2 regions of the Streptomyces sp. NPDC087420 genome follow, and region 2 is predicted to be linked to the other one. Evidence: riboswitches for the same ligand, from Rfam matches in the RefSeq annotation. Region 2 holds a riboswitch; the other holds the start of a gene.

Region 1 (7,296 bases), on a different contig from region 2:
GCCCGCCGCGAGCTTGCCCGCGTCCGCCGCGAGGGCCTTGGGGGAGTAGAAGCCCAGATAGGTTGTGCTCGCCGCCTGGAGGAAGGGCGCGAACGGCTTCGAGAAGGTGACCTTCGCCGTGTACGGGTCGACGACCTGGGTGCCGGTGTACGGGCCCAACAGGTTCGCGGCGTAGAGGGACTTGGTCGTCTTGGCGACGATGTGGTCGAAGTTGGCCTTCACGGCGGCGGCGTCGAACCGGGCGCCGTCGGTGAACGTCACGTCCTTCCGCAGGTGGAAGGTGTAGCTCTTGAAGTCGGCCCCGACCTCCCACTTGGTGGCCAGCCACGGGTGGAACTTCCCCGAGGCGTCCTGCGACACCAGCGAGTCGAAGACCCCGCGCTGGATCTCGGCGGTGACGTCCTGCGTGCTGGCGTGGATGTCCCACGAGACGGGTTCGGTGTCGACGGCGGTCGTGAGCGTGCCGCCCCGGACCGGTTTGCCCGCGGCTGCCGTACTGGTGCCGTTGTCGCCCGGCGAGCAGGCGGTGAGAAGGAATAGCCCGCTCAGCGAAACCGCGAGGAGACGACCGAGTCGGGGCAGGGTGGTGCGCATGGTGACCCCCGGCGTGGTGGAACTGGAGTGAGAGTGGGTGTGGGTGGTGATGCGGTGGGAGATCGATCGGGGCGCAGGTGCGGACAGGACCGGCTCAGGCACCCGGTGCCTCCTTCGCCAGGGCCGCCGCACCGATCACCGCGAGCGCGGCGTCCTCCTGCGGCGCGTGCACCCCGACGGACTGGATGTCGCGGAAGTGCCGCTCCAGCGGGTTGGCCTGGGCCAGCCCCGGGTTGCCGAGGAGGCGCAGTCCCGTCTGCACGGCGGTGGTCACATGGCGTACGACCACGACCTTCGCGGCCAGCGCGTCGACGCCCCCGACGGGAACGCCGCGGTCCACCCGGTCCGCCACCCCGAAGATCAGCTGTTCGGCGCCGGCGAGCAGCGTCTCGATCTCGCCCGCCGCCTGCCGGACGCGGTCCGTGGTGGCCAGCGAGCGGCCCAGCGCGGCGGGCACCCGCTCGTGGGCGAAGGTGTGCACGTACTGCTGCGCGGCGCGTGCCACGCCCAGGTAGAGCGCGGACGACAGCAGGAGCATGATCGTGCCGGGCAGGCGGCCCGCCACCGGCGCCGCGCCGGGCGCCTCCAGCTCGTGCACGTACTCCGCGGGGATCTCGACGTCGGTGAACCGGACCTCGTGGCTCCCGGTGGCGCGCATGCCCAGCTGGTGCCAGGTCGGCACGATCTCGATGCCGGGTGTCCGCGCGGGTACCACGAAGTTGCCCACCCGGGGTGACGCCTCGTCGGTCGCCGCCCAGACCAGGAAGTAGCTGAGCCCCTCCGCGCCGGTGACAAACCGCTTCCTGCCCCGGATCGACCAGCCGTTCGCGGTCCGCCTGGCGGTGGTCGCCGGCAGGCCGCCCCGGGTGGACGACCCCATCTCGGGCTCCGCGCGGGCGTGGTTGAGCAGGGTGGGACGCAGCGCGGACTCTTCCAGCACCCGGGCGTACAGCTCCTCGGGCCACGGGCTCCGGGTCTGGAGGAGATGGGGGACGATGGTCATCCCGGCGATCAGCGCGGTGGACGGGTCGCCCCGGCCGAGCGCCAGCAGGATCTTCGTGACGTCGGTGAAACTCACCCCGGACCCGCCGTACTTCGCGTCCACCCCGGCGGTCAACAGCCCCGCCTCGTGCACCAGTTGGAGCGGAGCGTGCGGGAAGGACCCGGTGCGGTCGTACTCGGCCGCGGTCGCCGCGAGGGACGCGCTCACCTCGTCCAGCCGGCCGAGATCGGCACGTAACAGCCGGCTCTCGGTTGCGGCGGGTCTCGTGAGTCCCCCCACCGGGACGGGGAGGGAAGAAGCGGTGACCATGGGCGTGTCCTTGCGTCTGGGTGGCTGTCCGGACACCGTCGGTGAGCGGCGGTGGGCGGGCTGAGGGCGCGACCGGGCGCCGGCCGGACGGGACCGGGCGTGGCCCGGTCGGCCGCTGGCCGTGGGGGAGGCGGAAGGGAGCGTCAGGAGGTGCGGGAGTGCGTGTGCCGTCCCGCGCCGCTCACCGGAGGCCCGGTGGCGGGGACGTGCTCATCGGCTCAACGACAGCCGGTCGACTTGACCTTGCCGAAGTCCACGACTCGGCATTGAGTCAGACGGGGCGTCAGATGATGGTCGAGTCCGTGGCGGCATGCGAGGGCGCAAGCCGGGTACCGGCCGTACTCCGTCGCGATCGCTGGCCTGAACATGGCACTGAGCATGCAGGACGAGGGCACTCTGCGTCCAATGCCGAATACTGATCGAGATTGATCACGAACGCTTATCGGTCACTCGCGGATCGGTACGCGCCCGGGGGACGGTCTGTGCTCATCGAGTGGGGATTGTGCCGGACACCGATGCGGAGTTACCGTTCACGCAGGTTATGAGTGTCAGCGACAAGCCCTGGTTGGCTGACCGGCAACCCTCCTGACGCGGCGGGGTGCTCCAGGTGACGACCCGGCGGAGCCGAAGACGGCAGCGCAAGCGCGAGAGCTCGGACCGGTACGACCGGTCGAGGCGGAGGTGATGGCAGTGCGAGGACGGTACGGCACACGCACGGCCTTCGCCGTCAGGAGCCGCCACCCCCGTGCCGTCGGCATGTTCTCCCGGCGCCACATCGATCTCCAGCGTGTCGCCGGCGCCCTGTGTCCGGCGTACGTGAACGCCGCGCCGCGGCACACCCCGTAGCGGCACCTCCTCCGCCGCACGGCCCCGACGTACAGCGCCCTCCGACGCACGTCCGCCGACTTCCGCCCGGGACAGGACCCGGAAACGGAAGGCACTCGGCATGTCCAGGAGAACTCCCGGTCCAGGAGAACTCCGCGCCCACGTGATGTTCGAGTCCACCTTTTCGAGTCCACGAGATTTCCGAGCGGGAAGCGGTACCGCCATGCCTTCAGCACCTTCACCCCTCCATCTGGCCGTCGCCCTCGACGCCGCGGGCTGGCATCCGGCGGCCTGGCGCGAGCCAGGTGCCCGGCCCCGCGAGCTGTTCACCGCGCGGTACTGGACCGACCTGGTGACCGAGGCCGAGCGGGGCCTGCTGGACTTCGTGACCATCGAGGACTCCCTGAGCCTCCAGTCCTCGTCCTTCGCCGGACCCGACGGCCGCACCGACCAGGTACGGGGCCGGCTCGACGCGGTGCTGGTCGCCGCCCGGGTCGCGCCGCTGACCCGGCACATCGGATTGATCCCCACGGCCGTCGTCACCCACACCGAGCCGTTCCACGTCTCCAAGGCCATCGCCACCCTCGACCACGTCAGCACCGGCCGGGCCGGCGTCCAGGTCAAGGTGTCAGGACGCGCCGACGAGGCCCCGCACTTCGGCCGCAGGCCGGCCGTCCAACTGCGTGTCGACGAGCTGGACTCGCCCGCGGGCCTGGCCCTGCTGAAGGAGCTCTTCGACGAGGCGGGCGACTACGTCGAAGTGCTGCGCAGGCTCTGGGACAGCTGGGAGGACGACGCCGAGATCCGCGACGCGGCCACCGGCCGCTTCATCGACAGGGACAAGCTCCACTACATCGACTTCACGGGGGAGCGGTTCAGCGTCAAGGGCCCCTCCATCACCCCGCGCCCGCCGCAGGGACAGCCGGTCGTCGCCGCGCTCGCCCACCGTGCGGAACCGTTCCGCCTCGTCGCGACCTCGACCGACGTCGGCTTCGTCACCCCGCGCGACCCCGAGGACACCAGGGCGATCCTCACCGAGATCCGCGCCGCGCAGGCCACCGCCGGGCGCGCCGATGAGACCGTCCACGTCTTCGGCGACCTGGTCGTCTTCCTCGACGACGACCCCGCGGCCGCCGCCGGCCGCAGGGCACACCTGGAGGAGCGCGCGGGCGCCCCCTACACCAGTGACGCCCGGGTCTTCACCGGTACGCCCGCCGAGCTGGCAGACCTGCTCCTCGAAGGCCAGGAGGCCGGCCTGACCGGATTCCGCCTGCGGCCCGCCGCCCTGCCCCACGACCTGGAGCGGATCACCCGGGGCCTGGTGCCGGAACTCCAGCGGCGCGGAGTCTTCCGTACCGCCTACGAGGCGGCCACCCTGCGCGGCCTGCTCGGGCTGCCCCGCCCCGCGAACCGGTACGCCGCGCTCTGAGCGTGACCCGGCCTCGCCCGCTCCGAAGAGAGCTCCGAAGACACGTAAGGACGCACCCCGCATGAGCAAGCCCGTCAAGCAGATCCACCTCGCCGCCCACTTCCCCGGCGTGAACAACAGCACCGTGTGGAGCGACCCCGCCGCCGGCAGCCAGATCGACTTCAGCTCCTTCGCCCACCTCGCCAGGACGGCGGAGCGCGCCAAGTTCGACTTCCTCTTCCTGGCCGAGGGGCTGCGGCTGCGCGAGCAGAACGGGGAGATCTACGACCTCGACGTCGTCGGCCGTCCCGACACCTTCACCGTCCTCACCGCCCTGGCCGCCGTCACCGAGAAGCTCGGACTCGCCGGGACGATCAACTCCACGTTCAACGAACCGTACGAAGTGGCCCGGCAGTTCGCGACGCTCGACCACCTGTCCGCGGGCCGGGCCGCCTGGAACGTCGTCACCTCCTGGGACGAGTTCACCGGACAGAACTTCCGGCGCGGCGGCTTCCTGGCCCAGGAGGACCGCTACCTGCGCGCCCGGCAGTTCCTCGCCGCGACCTGGGAGCTGTTCGACTCCTGGCGCGGCGACGAGATCACGGCCGACCAGGACGCCGGGATCTTCCTCACCGATCCGGCGCCCGGCCGGTTCGACCACCACGTCGACCAGTTCGGCATCAGCGGCCACTTCAACGTCCCCCGCAGCCCGCAGGGCCGCCCCGTCATCTTCCAGGCGGGCGACTCCGAGGAGGGCAGGGAGTTCGCGGCCTCGGGCGCGGACGCCATCTTCACCCGCCACGGCACCCTGGAGGACGGCCAGGCGTTCTACACCGACGTCAAGCGGCGCCTCGCCCGGTACGGCCGCGCCCACGACGAGCTGAAGATCCTGCCCGGCGTCACCTTCGTGCTCGGGGACACCGACGCCGACGCCGGGGAGAAGGCGGACGTCATCCGCCACCAGCAGGTCAGCGGCCCCACCGCCATCAAACTGCTCGAACAGCTCTGGAACCGCGACCTCAGCTCGTACGACCCCGACGGACCGCTGCCCGCCGTCGACCCGCTCGTCGGCGAGAACACCGTGGCCCGGGGCAGGGCCTCCGTACGGATGCACCGCGACCCGGTGGCCACCGCCGCCCGGTGGCGCGCCCTGGCCGAGGAGAAGGACCTCTCGATCCGCGAGCTGATCATCGCGGTGACCGGACGGCAGTCCTTCATCGGCTCCCCGGCCACCGTCGCGGAAGCGCTCAACCACTTCGTCCAGTCCGACGCCAGCGACGGATTCATCCTCACCCCGCACCTGACACCCGGCGGTCTGGACGACTTCGCCGACACCGTCGTACCGCTGCTCCAGGAGAGGGGCGTCTTCCGCGTCGAGTACGAGGGCGACACCCTGCGCGAGCACTTGGGGCTCGGTGCGGCCGGCGCGGTGCGGTCCGACCTGGCCGGGGCCGCCAACAGGAAGGCCGCGTCATGAAGTTCCTCGCCATCACCCTGATCGTGCACGCGCCCGACCCGGTCACCGGTGTCAAGAAATCGACCCACGACCGCTTCCGGGAGGTGATCGACAACGCCCTGCTCGCCGAAGAGCTGGGCTTCGACGGCTTCGGGGTGGGCGAGCGCCACGAGCGCCCCTTCATCTCCTCGTCGCCGCCGGTCGTGCTGAGCCATCTCGCCGCCCTCACCCGGCGGATCCGGCTGTTCACGGCGGTGACCACCCTGAGCCTGCTCGACCCGGTCCGGGCGTACGAGGACTACGCCACGCTCGACCACCTGTCCAACGGCCGCCTGGAACTGATCATCGGCAAGGGCAACGGAGCCGCCCAGCGCGAGCTCTACCACGTCACCGCCGAGGACCAGTGGGAGCGCAACGCCGAGTCGTACGAACTCTTCCGGCAGATCTGGCGCAACGACAAGGTCACCGCCTCACCCGTGTTCCGGGGCGAGTTGAAGGACGCCGAGGTCTGGCCCCGGCCGTACCAGCGGCCCGTCCGCGTCTGGCACGGCAGCGCGACCAGCCGGGAGTCGGTGGACCTGGCCGCCCGCTACGGCGACCCGCTGTTCTCCGCCAACGTCACCAACCCCATCGAGCCGTACGCCGAACTGGTCCGCCACTACCGCGAACGGTGGGAGCACTACGGCCACGACCCGGCGCTCGCCACCGTCGGCGCGGGCTCCGCCGGGTTCTACACGGCCCGCACTTCGCAGGAGGCGGTGGCGGCCTACCGGCCCGTCTTCGAGGGGCAGTTGGCCTTCCAGAAGCGGCTCGGACTCGAACCCGTCTTCCCCACCCTGGAGGACTTCGTCGCCCGCAGCTCCGCCCTCATCGGCAGCCCGCAGCAGGTGATCGAGAAGGTGCACCGCTACCACGAACAGTTCGGCCACAGCGTGCTGCACATCCAGGCCGACGCCTCGGGACTCACCCCGGCCCGGCACCGGGCGAGCCTGGAGCTGTTCCAGGCCGAGATCGCCCCGACCCTGCGCCGTGACCTGCCCGACCCGCCCTGGACGTGGGGACCGGTCGCGCCCGCCGACGGGACGACGGACGAGGCCCCGGCCCGTACGGACCAGTCCGCCACCGGTACGGCCACCCGTGCGGACGACACCGCCGCGCCCGCACCCACCCCGCGCTGACAAGGAGCGATCATCATGGCCCCCCACCGCACACCCCTGGCGGTCCTGGACCTCGTCCCGATCTCCTCCGGGTCCACCGCGGCCCAGGCGCTGCGCAACAGCGTCGACCTGGCCCAGCACGCCGAACGCCTGGGCTACGCCCGGTACTGGTTCGCCGAGCACCACCTCAACCCCGGGGTCGCGGGCACCTCCCCGGCCGTCGTCCTCGCCCTCACCGCCGCCGCGACCTCCACCATCCGGCTCGGGTCGGGCGCCGTCCAGCTGGGACACCGCACCGCCCTGTCCACCGTCGAGGAGTTCGGCCTGCTCGACACGGTGTACCCGGGCCGGTTCGACCTCGGCCTCGGCCGCTCCGGGGGCAGAGGAGCCCTCCCCGCCAAGGAGGTCCCGCCGGTCGCGGCGACCCCCGTCGTCGACGGCCGTACCCCGAACGGGCTGCGGATCCCCGCCCCGTTCTCCTTCGAACACCTGCTGCGCTCCCCGCTCTTCGCGCTGCACAAGAAGCTGCTCCAGCAGCCGGGCG
Region 2 (7,296 bases):
CGAGACCAGCGCGACGACCCGGCGTCTCACCCCGTCCGGGAGCGGACGGTCGAGCGCCTCGGCGGCGTCACCGCCGGCCGCACCGGCCGGCTCGGCACCGCTGTCCGGCTGCTCCACGATCCGTCACCCCACTACCCTCGGGCGGTTCCCTCAGGAACCGGCGCCCGGCCTGTCGACCAGCTCGATCTGGTCCACCGCGTTGCACCAACGGCAGCGCACGGACTCGATGGTCTCACTGACCACCTCTCGCTCCTCCACCTTCGGCTCCCCCGCCAGGTCCAGATGGACGTACTCCACGACCCTCGACGACCGGGTCACGTCGAAGCGCGTGAGATTGCCGCAGAGCGTGCAGCGCCACCGGGTGGCGGCCGTCGGCCGGGGAACCGTCGTCATCGTGCCGTCCTTGAGTGTCGGGGTGGGGCCGGCGGTGCGCCGTCGAACGTGTGGATGTCCGCCCGTAACCCTACGGCCTCGCGGGTACCCCATGGCCCGGCGAGGCATTCCCGCCCGATGACTCCCCGTACGCCATGCTCTGTCCGTGATCAATTGGCGCACGGCGAACGACGGCCCCGTGGTGACGTACGGACTGATCGCGCTCTGCGTGCTGACGTTCCTGATCAGCCCCCTGTCGGGCTTCACCATGGCGTACGGGAGGGGCGAGGCGCTCCTCGGTGCGCAGAGCGCGTACTTCGAACGCTGGGGTGTCGTCCCCGGCCAGTTGACGCACGACCCCACCCCGCGCGCCCTGCTGACCCCTCTCACCGCGCTGTTCGTCCACGGCAGCTGGCTGCACCTGCTGGGGAACATGCTCTTCCTCTACGTCTTCGGGGCGATGACGGAGGAGCGGATGGGGCGACTGCACTTCGCGCTGTTCTACCTGGCCGCCGGCTACGCGGCCCTCTTCGTGTACGCGATGGCCAACGCGGGCTCGGAGCAGACCCTGGTGGGGGCGTCCGGCGCGATCTCCGCGGTGCTGGGCGCCTTCCTGCGCCTCTTCCCCCGGGCGCGGGTCACCAGCCTCTTCCCGTTCCTCCTCTTCCTGCCGCTGCGCTTCCCCGCCTGGATCGTGCTGATCTTCTGGTTCGTCCTCCAGTGGGTGGCGGCGCGGAACGCCGGATCGGGGCCCGGGGTCGCGTACCTCGCCCATCTGGTGGGCTTCGCCGTGGGCTTCTGCTACGCCTGGGGGCGTTACCGGCGTAGCGATAGGGTGGAGGTCAAAGCCGTGGCCACCGAGGGAGAACGTCAGCCGTGATCACCGCGATCGTGCTCATCAAGACCAGCGTCGGCCGGATCCCCGAGATCGCCGAGTCGATCGCCGCGCTGGACAGCGTCAGCGAGGTCTTCTCGGTCACCGGTACGTACGACCTGATCGCCATGGTGCGGGTCGCCAAGCACGACGACCTGGCGGACATCATCCCCGGTTCGATCAGCAAGATCGAAGGCGTCGAGGCGACGGACACACACGTCGCGTTCCGTACGTACTCCCAGCACGACCTGGAGGCGGCCTTCGCGATCGGACTCGACGCGTAGGCCGCCTCCAGGCGGTGCGCAGGGGAACGACGCCCTCCCGTGCGAGCGTGCGTCAGACGGTCTCGCCGTCCCGGTCCGGGACGCAGCGGCCCTCCTCGGTGCGGTAGCTCCAGCGGGCGCCCTCGCGCACCAGCTCCTTCACGGCGCCGACAAACCGGTCCACGTGCTCGTCGGGCGTTCCCGCGCCGAAGCTCACCCGAATGGCGTTGAGCGAGCGCTCGCCCGGCTCCGCCTCCGGGGCGCCGCACTCCCCCGGGTCCTGCGGGTCGCTGCCCAGCAGGGTCCGTACCAGCGGGTGGGCGCAGAACAGGCCGTCCCGCACCCCGATGCCGTACTCCGCGGAGAGCGCCGCGGCGAAGTGCGAGCTGTTCCAGCCCTCCACCACGAACGAGAGCACGCCGACGCGCGGGGCGTCGTCCCCGAACAGCGACAGCACCCGGACCTCGGGCACCTCGGCCAGGCCCGCCCGCACGCGGCGGACAAGCCGCTGCTCCCGGGCGACGAGCGTGTCGAACCCGGCCTCTTCGAGCGCCTTGCACGCCGAGGCGATGGCGTACACGCCGATGACGTTGGGCGAACCGGCCTCGTGACGGGCGGCCGTGGTGTGCCAGTCGACGTCCACCCCGCCGTCCGCACGCCGGGCGACCTTGCGGCTGGCGCCGCCGCCCGCCAGGTACGGCTCCGCCTCCCGCAGCCAGTCGGCGCGGCCCGCGAGGACACCGGAGCCGAAGGGCGCGTACAGCTTGTGCCCGGAGAAGGCGACCCAGTCGACGTCCAGTCCGGCGATGTCGACGGGGTGGTGCGGGGCGAGCTGCGCCGCGTCGAGGACGATCTGCGCGCCGTGCCGGTGGGCGGCGGCGGCCAGCTCCCGTACGGGCCAGATCTCGCCGGTCACGTTGGACGCGCCGGTGACACAGACCAGGGCGGGGCCCTGCTCCCGCCCGGCGAGCGCCCGGTCGAGCGTGGCGACGGCCTCGGCGGGGGTACGGGGCGCGTTCAGGTACGTCACCCGGGCGTCGCGCCAGGGCAGCAGCGAGGCGTGGTGCTCGGTCTCGAACACGAAGACCTGGGTGCCCGCGGGGACCACGGCGGCCAGCAGGTTGAGCGAGTCGGTGGTCGAACGGGTGAAGACGACCTGGTCGTCGGGGCGGCAGCCGAGGAACTCGGCGACGGTACGGCGGCTGTTCTCGAACAGGTCCGTCGACAGCTGGGAGAGGTAGCCGGCGCCGCGGTGCACGCTGCCGTAGTACGGCGCGTAGGCGGCGACGTCGTCCCACACCCGCTGGAGCGCGGGGGCGCTCGCGGCGTAGTCGAGGGCGGCGTAGGTGACCTCGCCCCCGGTGACGAGCGGGACGGTCACGTCGCGCCCGAGCACGGGCAGCGGCGCCGCACAGGCGGGGTCGTCGGTGGCGGTGGCAATGATGGACGACGACGTGGCGGCGTTCGGGTATGCGGACGTCACGAGACTGCTCCCTCGAGGACCTGGACCCCAAGAAAGCCAGGGGTCCGCGCTTGCCGCAGACCTCGCTGCCTACGGCCTGGTCTTCACCCGGGGCACCCCGCCACGGACGGAGGGTTGCCGGACAGCGAGCCGGGGCCTAAATCGCTGTCACTCATGACCTTGTCGAAGAGCTTGACACAGACAGACAGCGGCCTCAAGTCCGCGTCCGGGATGTGGAACAGAGCAGGCGGGGGGAACGGAAGAGGCGGGGCGGGGCCGGTGGCCGCACCCCGCCCGCCCGCTACCGCTACCGCTACCGGTGCGACGCCTCGACCCAGCGCGCGAGGACCCGCCCCGCCGCGCCCGAGTCCACCGACTCCGCCGCGCGCGCGATGCCCGCCGCCAGCTGGAGTTCCAGCGCGTCGTCCGTCGGGTCCAGCGCGACCAGCGCCGCCGCCGCGTTCAGGAGCACCGCGTCCCGTACGGGACCGGTCTCACCGGCCAGCAGCCGCCGGGCCACATCCGCGTTGTACGACGCGTCCGCGCCCCGCAGCGCCTCCACCGGCACCAGAGCCAGGCCCACCTCACGCGGGTCGAACGGCACCTCGCCGACCTTCCCGTCCCGGACGATCCACACCCGCGAGGTCGCGGTCGTCGTCAGCTCGTCGAGCCCGTCGTCGCCCCGGAAGACCAGCGCCGAACTGCCGCGCTCGGCCAGCACGCCCGCCACGATCGGCGCCATCCGCAGGTCCGCCACGCCGACGGCCTGGGACCGTACCCGGGCCGGGTTGGTCAGCGGCCCGAGGATGTTGAACGTGGTCTGCGCGCCCAGCTCCCGGCGCGCCTTGGCCGCGTACCGCAGCGCGGGGTGGAACTTCACCGCGAAGCAGAAGGTGATCCCCGCCTCCTCCGCGACCTCCGCGACCCGCCGCGGTGTCAGTTCCAGGTTGACGCCGAGCTTCTCCAGGACGTCGGAGGCACCGCTCGCGGACGACGCGGCGCGGTTGCCGTGCTTGACGACCTTCGCGCCGGTACCCGCGACCACGATCGCCGCCATCGTGGAGATGTTGACCGTCTTGGCGAGGTCGCCGCCGGTCCCCACGATGTCGACCGTACGGCCGGGCACTTCGATGGTGTTGGCGTGCGCGTACATCGCGCGGACGAGCCCGGAGACCTCCTCGACGGTCTCGCCCTTCGCCCGCAGCGCCACGGCGAAGCCGGCGATCTGCGCGTCGGTGGCCTCGCCGTCCATGATCTGGTCCATCGCCCAGGCGGTGTCGTCCGTGGACAGGTTCTCGCCGCGCAGCAGGGGGTTGAGGACGCCCGGCCAGGTCCGGGCCGCCACGGTGTCGCCTCCGACGGGGGTAACAGCGCTCATGCTCGCTCCTGGGTGTCAGTACAACGGGTCCCCGGCCTGCCGCCGGGCCCGCCGCCCAGCCTATCGGCGGACACCGGCCCCGCGGGCCCCGTGCCCGTACTGCGGACCGGCCGGTGCAGCGGGGAGCCCGCACCGGACCGCACCCGACAACGCCGAGGGCCCCGGCCGGTCTCGGGAAGGAGACCGGCCGGGGCCCTCGGTGGTGGCGACCCTGGGGGCCGGTGGGATCAGTGGTGGCCGTGGCCGCTCGTGATCTCCTTGTACTCCTCGGCGGTGGGCTTGGGGATCTGGGTGTTCTCCCCGTAGAAGCCCTTGCTGAGCTTCACCCGCGCCTTCTCGACCGGCGAGACCTTCCGCTCGACACCGTTCTCGTCGACCGTGGGGCCGAGCTCCGCCGGCTTCTGCTGCTCGTGCGCGGTGAGCTTGTACAGGTCACCCTGCTCCAGCGGCGTGTGGACCTCGACGAACTCGCCGTGCGGCAGCCGCTTGATGAGCCCGGACTCGCGTCCGTGCAGCACCTTCTCCGCGTCCGCGCGCTGAAGGCCGAGGCAGAACCGCTTGGTGACGACGAAGGTGAGGACCGGGACGACGAAGAACCCGACCCGGACGAACCAGGTGATCGTGTTGATCGACAGGTGGAAGTGCGTGGCCCAGATGTCGTTTCCACCACCGACCAGCAGGACGAAGTACCACGACAGCCAGGCGACGCCGAAGGCCGTACGGGTCGGCGCGTTGCGCGGCCGGTCCGCGATGTGGTGCTCACGGTCGTCCTTGGTGACCCACGCCTCGATGAACGGGTAGACCGCGATCGCGACGAGCACCAGCGGGAAGATGATCAGCGGGATGAACACCCCCAGGACCAGCGTGTGGCCCCAGAAGTTGATCTCCCAGCCGGGCATGAACCGGATGAGCCCCTCGGAGAAGCCCATGTACCAGTCGGGCTGCGCACCGGTGGAGACCTGGTCGGGCCGGTAGGGGCCGATCGACCAGATCGGGTTAATCGTGGCGATCGCCGAGACGACCGAGATCACACCGAAGACCAGGAAGAAGAACCCGCCGGCCTTCGCCATGTAGATCGGCAGCAGGGGCATGCCGACGACGTTCTTCTCCGTACGGCCGGGGCCCGCGAACTGGGTGTGCTTGTGCACGAACACCAGGATCAGGTGCCCGGCCACCAGGCCCAGCATCAGTCCGGGCAGCAGCAGGATGTGGACCGAGTAGAACCGGCTCACGAAGTCGCCGCCGGGGAATTCCCCGCCGAACAGGAACATCGAGATGTACGTACCGACGATCGGCACCGACAGGATCGCGCCCTGCACGAAGCGGACACCGGTGCCGGACAGCAGGTCGTCGGGGAGCGAGTAACCGGTGAACCCGGTGAACATGCCGAGGACGAACAGCAGGAAGCCGAACAGCCAGTTGACCTCACGGGGCTTGCGGAACGCACCCGTGAAGAACACGCGCATCATGTGCACGAGCATCGCCGCGAGGAAGATCAGCGCGGCCCAGTGGTGGATCTGGCGGATCAGCAGGCCGCCGCGGACGTCGAAGCTGATGTCCAGCGTCGAGGAGAACGCCTCCGACATCCGTACACCCTGGAGGGGCACGTAACTGCCGTGGTAGACGACCTCGTTCATCGACGGGTGGAAGAACAGCGTCAGATAGACACCCGTGAGGATGATGATGATGAAGCTGTAGAGGCTGACCTCGCCCAGCATGAAGGACCAGTGGTCCGGGAAGATCTTCCGCATGTTGGCCTTGGCCAGGCCGTAGATGCCCAGCCGGCCGTCCGCCCAGTCGGCGACCCGTTCGCCGGCGGGCGTCTTGCGGGGGTTCGTCTCGTCCGTGCTGTTACTCATCCGCGCTCCCAGAAGGCAGGGCCGACGGGCTCTTCGAAGTCGCCGAGCGCCTCGAGGTTGCCCTCACCGTTCACTCCGATCCGCAGCTGCGGAAGAGCGTGACCGGCCGGGCCGAAGAGGACCCGGGCGCCGTCGGAGAGGTCGAAGGTGGACTGGTGGCACGGGCAGAGCACGTGGTGCGTCTGCTGCTCGTACAGGCTGATCGGGCAGCCGACGTGGGTGCAGATCTTCGAGTAGGCCACGATCCCCTCGTGGGACCACTCGAGTTCGCGCTTGTCCTTGATGTCCTCCGGCTGGATACGGACGATCATCAGGGCGGCCTTGGCGATCTCCTTCTGGAACTCCTCGCTGTCCTCCTCCAGCCCCTCGGGCATGGCGAAGGTCAGCGAGCCCACGACGACGTCCTCGGGACGCAGCGGCTCCAGGGTGTTCATGTTGATGAGCTGCTTGCCCTTGGCCCACAGAGTGGTGCGGAGCTTCTTCTCCGGCAGCGGGCCGAGGTCGCGCAGCAGCACCACACCGGAGAGCGGTACGAACGCCAGCGCCCCGAACATCGTGTTGCGGATCAGCTTGCGCCGCCCGAAGCCGGACTCCGACGCACCGGCCGCGAAGTCCGCCAGGACCTTCGCCTTGACCTCGGGCGTCGCCGCGATGGGGTGGCGCTCGTCGGTCATCTCCACGTCCGACATCAGCGTGCGCGCCCAGTGGACCGCGCCGGCGCCGATGCAGAACAGGGCGATGCCGAGCGTCACTCCCAGCGAGAAGTTCAGGATGCTGATGTGCCCGATCGGCCAGATGTAGACGATCTTGTCCACGGGGAACGCGACGAAGGACGCGATGAACGCGACCGTCGCCAGCATCGAGAGCAGGAACAGGAAGGCGACCACCCGCTCGGACCGCTTGGCGGCGCGCTCGTCGATGTCCTGGATCCGCGGCTGATGCGCCGGCAGTCCCGGGTCGGCGAACGGATCGTCCGTCCGCTCGACCGCGCCGCCGTGCCCTGGCTCCTGCGCGCTCGGCAGGTTCTTTTCTTCTGGAATCTCTTGGCTACTCATGACTTCTTGGCCTTAGCGGTGTGGGCCGCGACC

Evidence for each region. A riboswitch is a leader RNA that binds a small molecule or an ion and turns the genes downstream of it on or off. The one in region 2 is predicted to bind S-adenosylmethionine.
Region 1: linked by a shared signal. The riboswitch ahead of ACIO1C_RS03005 (putative leader peptide) and the one ahead of ACIO1C_RS09825 (aminotransferase class V-fold PLP-dependent enzyme) in region 2 are both predicted to bind S-adenosylmethionine.

The regions. Positions count from the first base shown of each region.
Region 1 is NZ_JBIUXU010000001.1:716,796-724,091, forward strand. Features, by position in the region: gene ACIO1C_RS02995 (ABC transporter substrate-binding protein) at 1-696, opposite strand, end outside; gene ACIO1C_RS03000 (acyl-CoA dehydrogenase family protein) at 689-1,906, opposite strand; SAM riboswitch class IV at 2,444-2,557, shown strand; gene ACIO1C_RS03005 (putative leader peptide) at 2,591-2,752, shown strand; gene ACIO1C_RS03010 (LLM class flavin-dependent oxidoreductase) at 2,955-4,160, shown strand; gene ACIO1C_RS03015 (NtaA/DmoA family FMN-dependent monooxygenase) at 4,222-5,616, shown strand; gene ACIO1C_RS03020 (LLM class flavin-dependent oxidoreductase) at 5,613-6,773, shown strand; gene ACIO1C_RS03025 (LLM class flavin-dependent oxidoreductase) at 6,789-7,296, shown strand, end outside.
Region 2 is NZ_JBIUXU010000004.1:263,060-270,355, forward strand. Features, by position in the region: gene ACIO1C_RS09805 (NYN domain-containing protein) at 1-117, opposite strand, end outside; gene ACIO1C_RS09810 (hypothetical protein) at 151-393, opposite strand; gene ACIO1C_RS09815 (rhomboid family intramembrane serine protease) at 575-1,252, shown strand; gene ACIO1C_RS09820 (Lrp/AsnC family transcriptional regulator) at 1,249-1,530, shown strand; gene ACIO1C_RS09825 (aminotransferase class V-fold PLP-dependent enzyme) at 1,583-2,953, opposite strand; SAM riboswitch class IV at 3,034-3,151, opposite strand; gene trpD (anthranilate phosphoribosyltransferase) at 3,285-4,349, opposite strand; gene ACIO1C_RS09835 (cytochrome bc complex cytochrome b subunit) at 4,577-6,208, opposite strand; gene ACIO1C_RS09840 (Rieske 2Fe-2S domain-containing protein) at 6,205-7,263, opposite strand; gene ACIO1C_RS09845 (c-type cytochrome) at 7,260-7,296, opposite strand, start outside.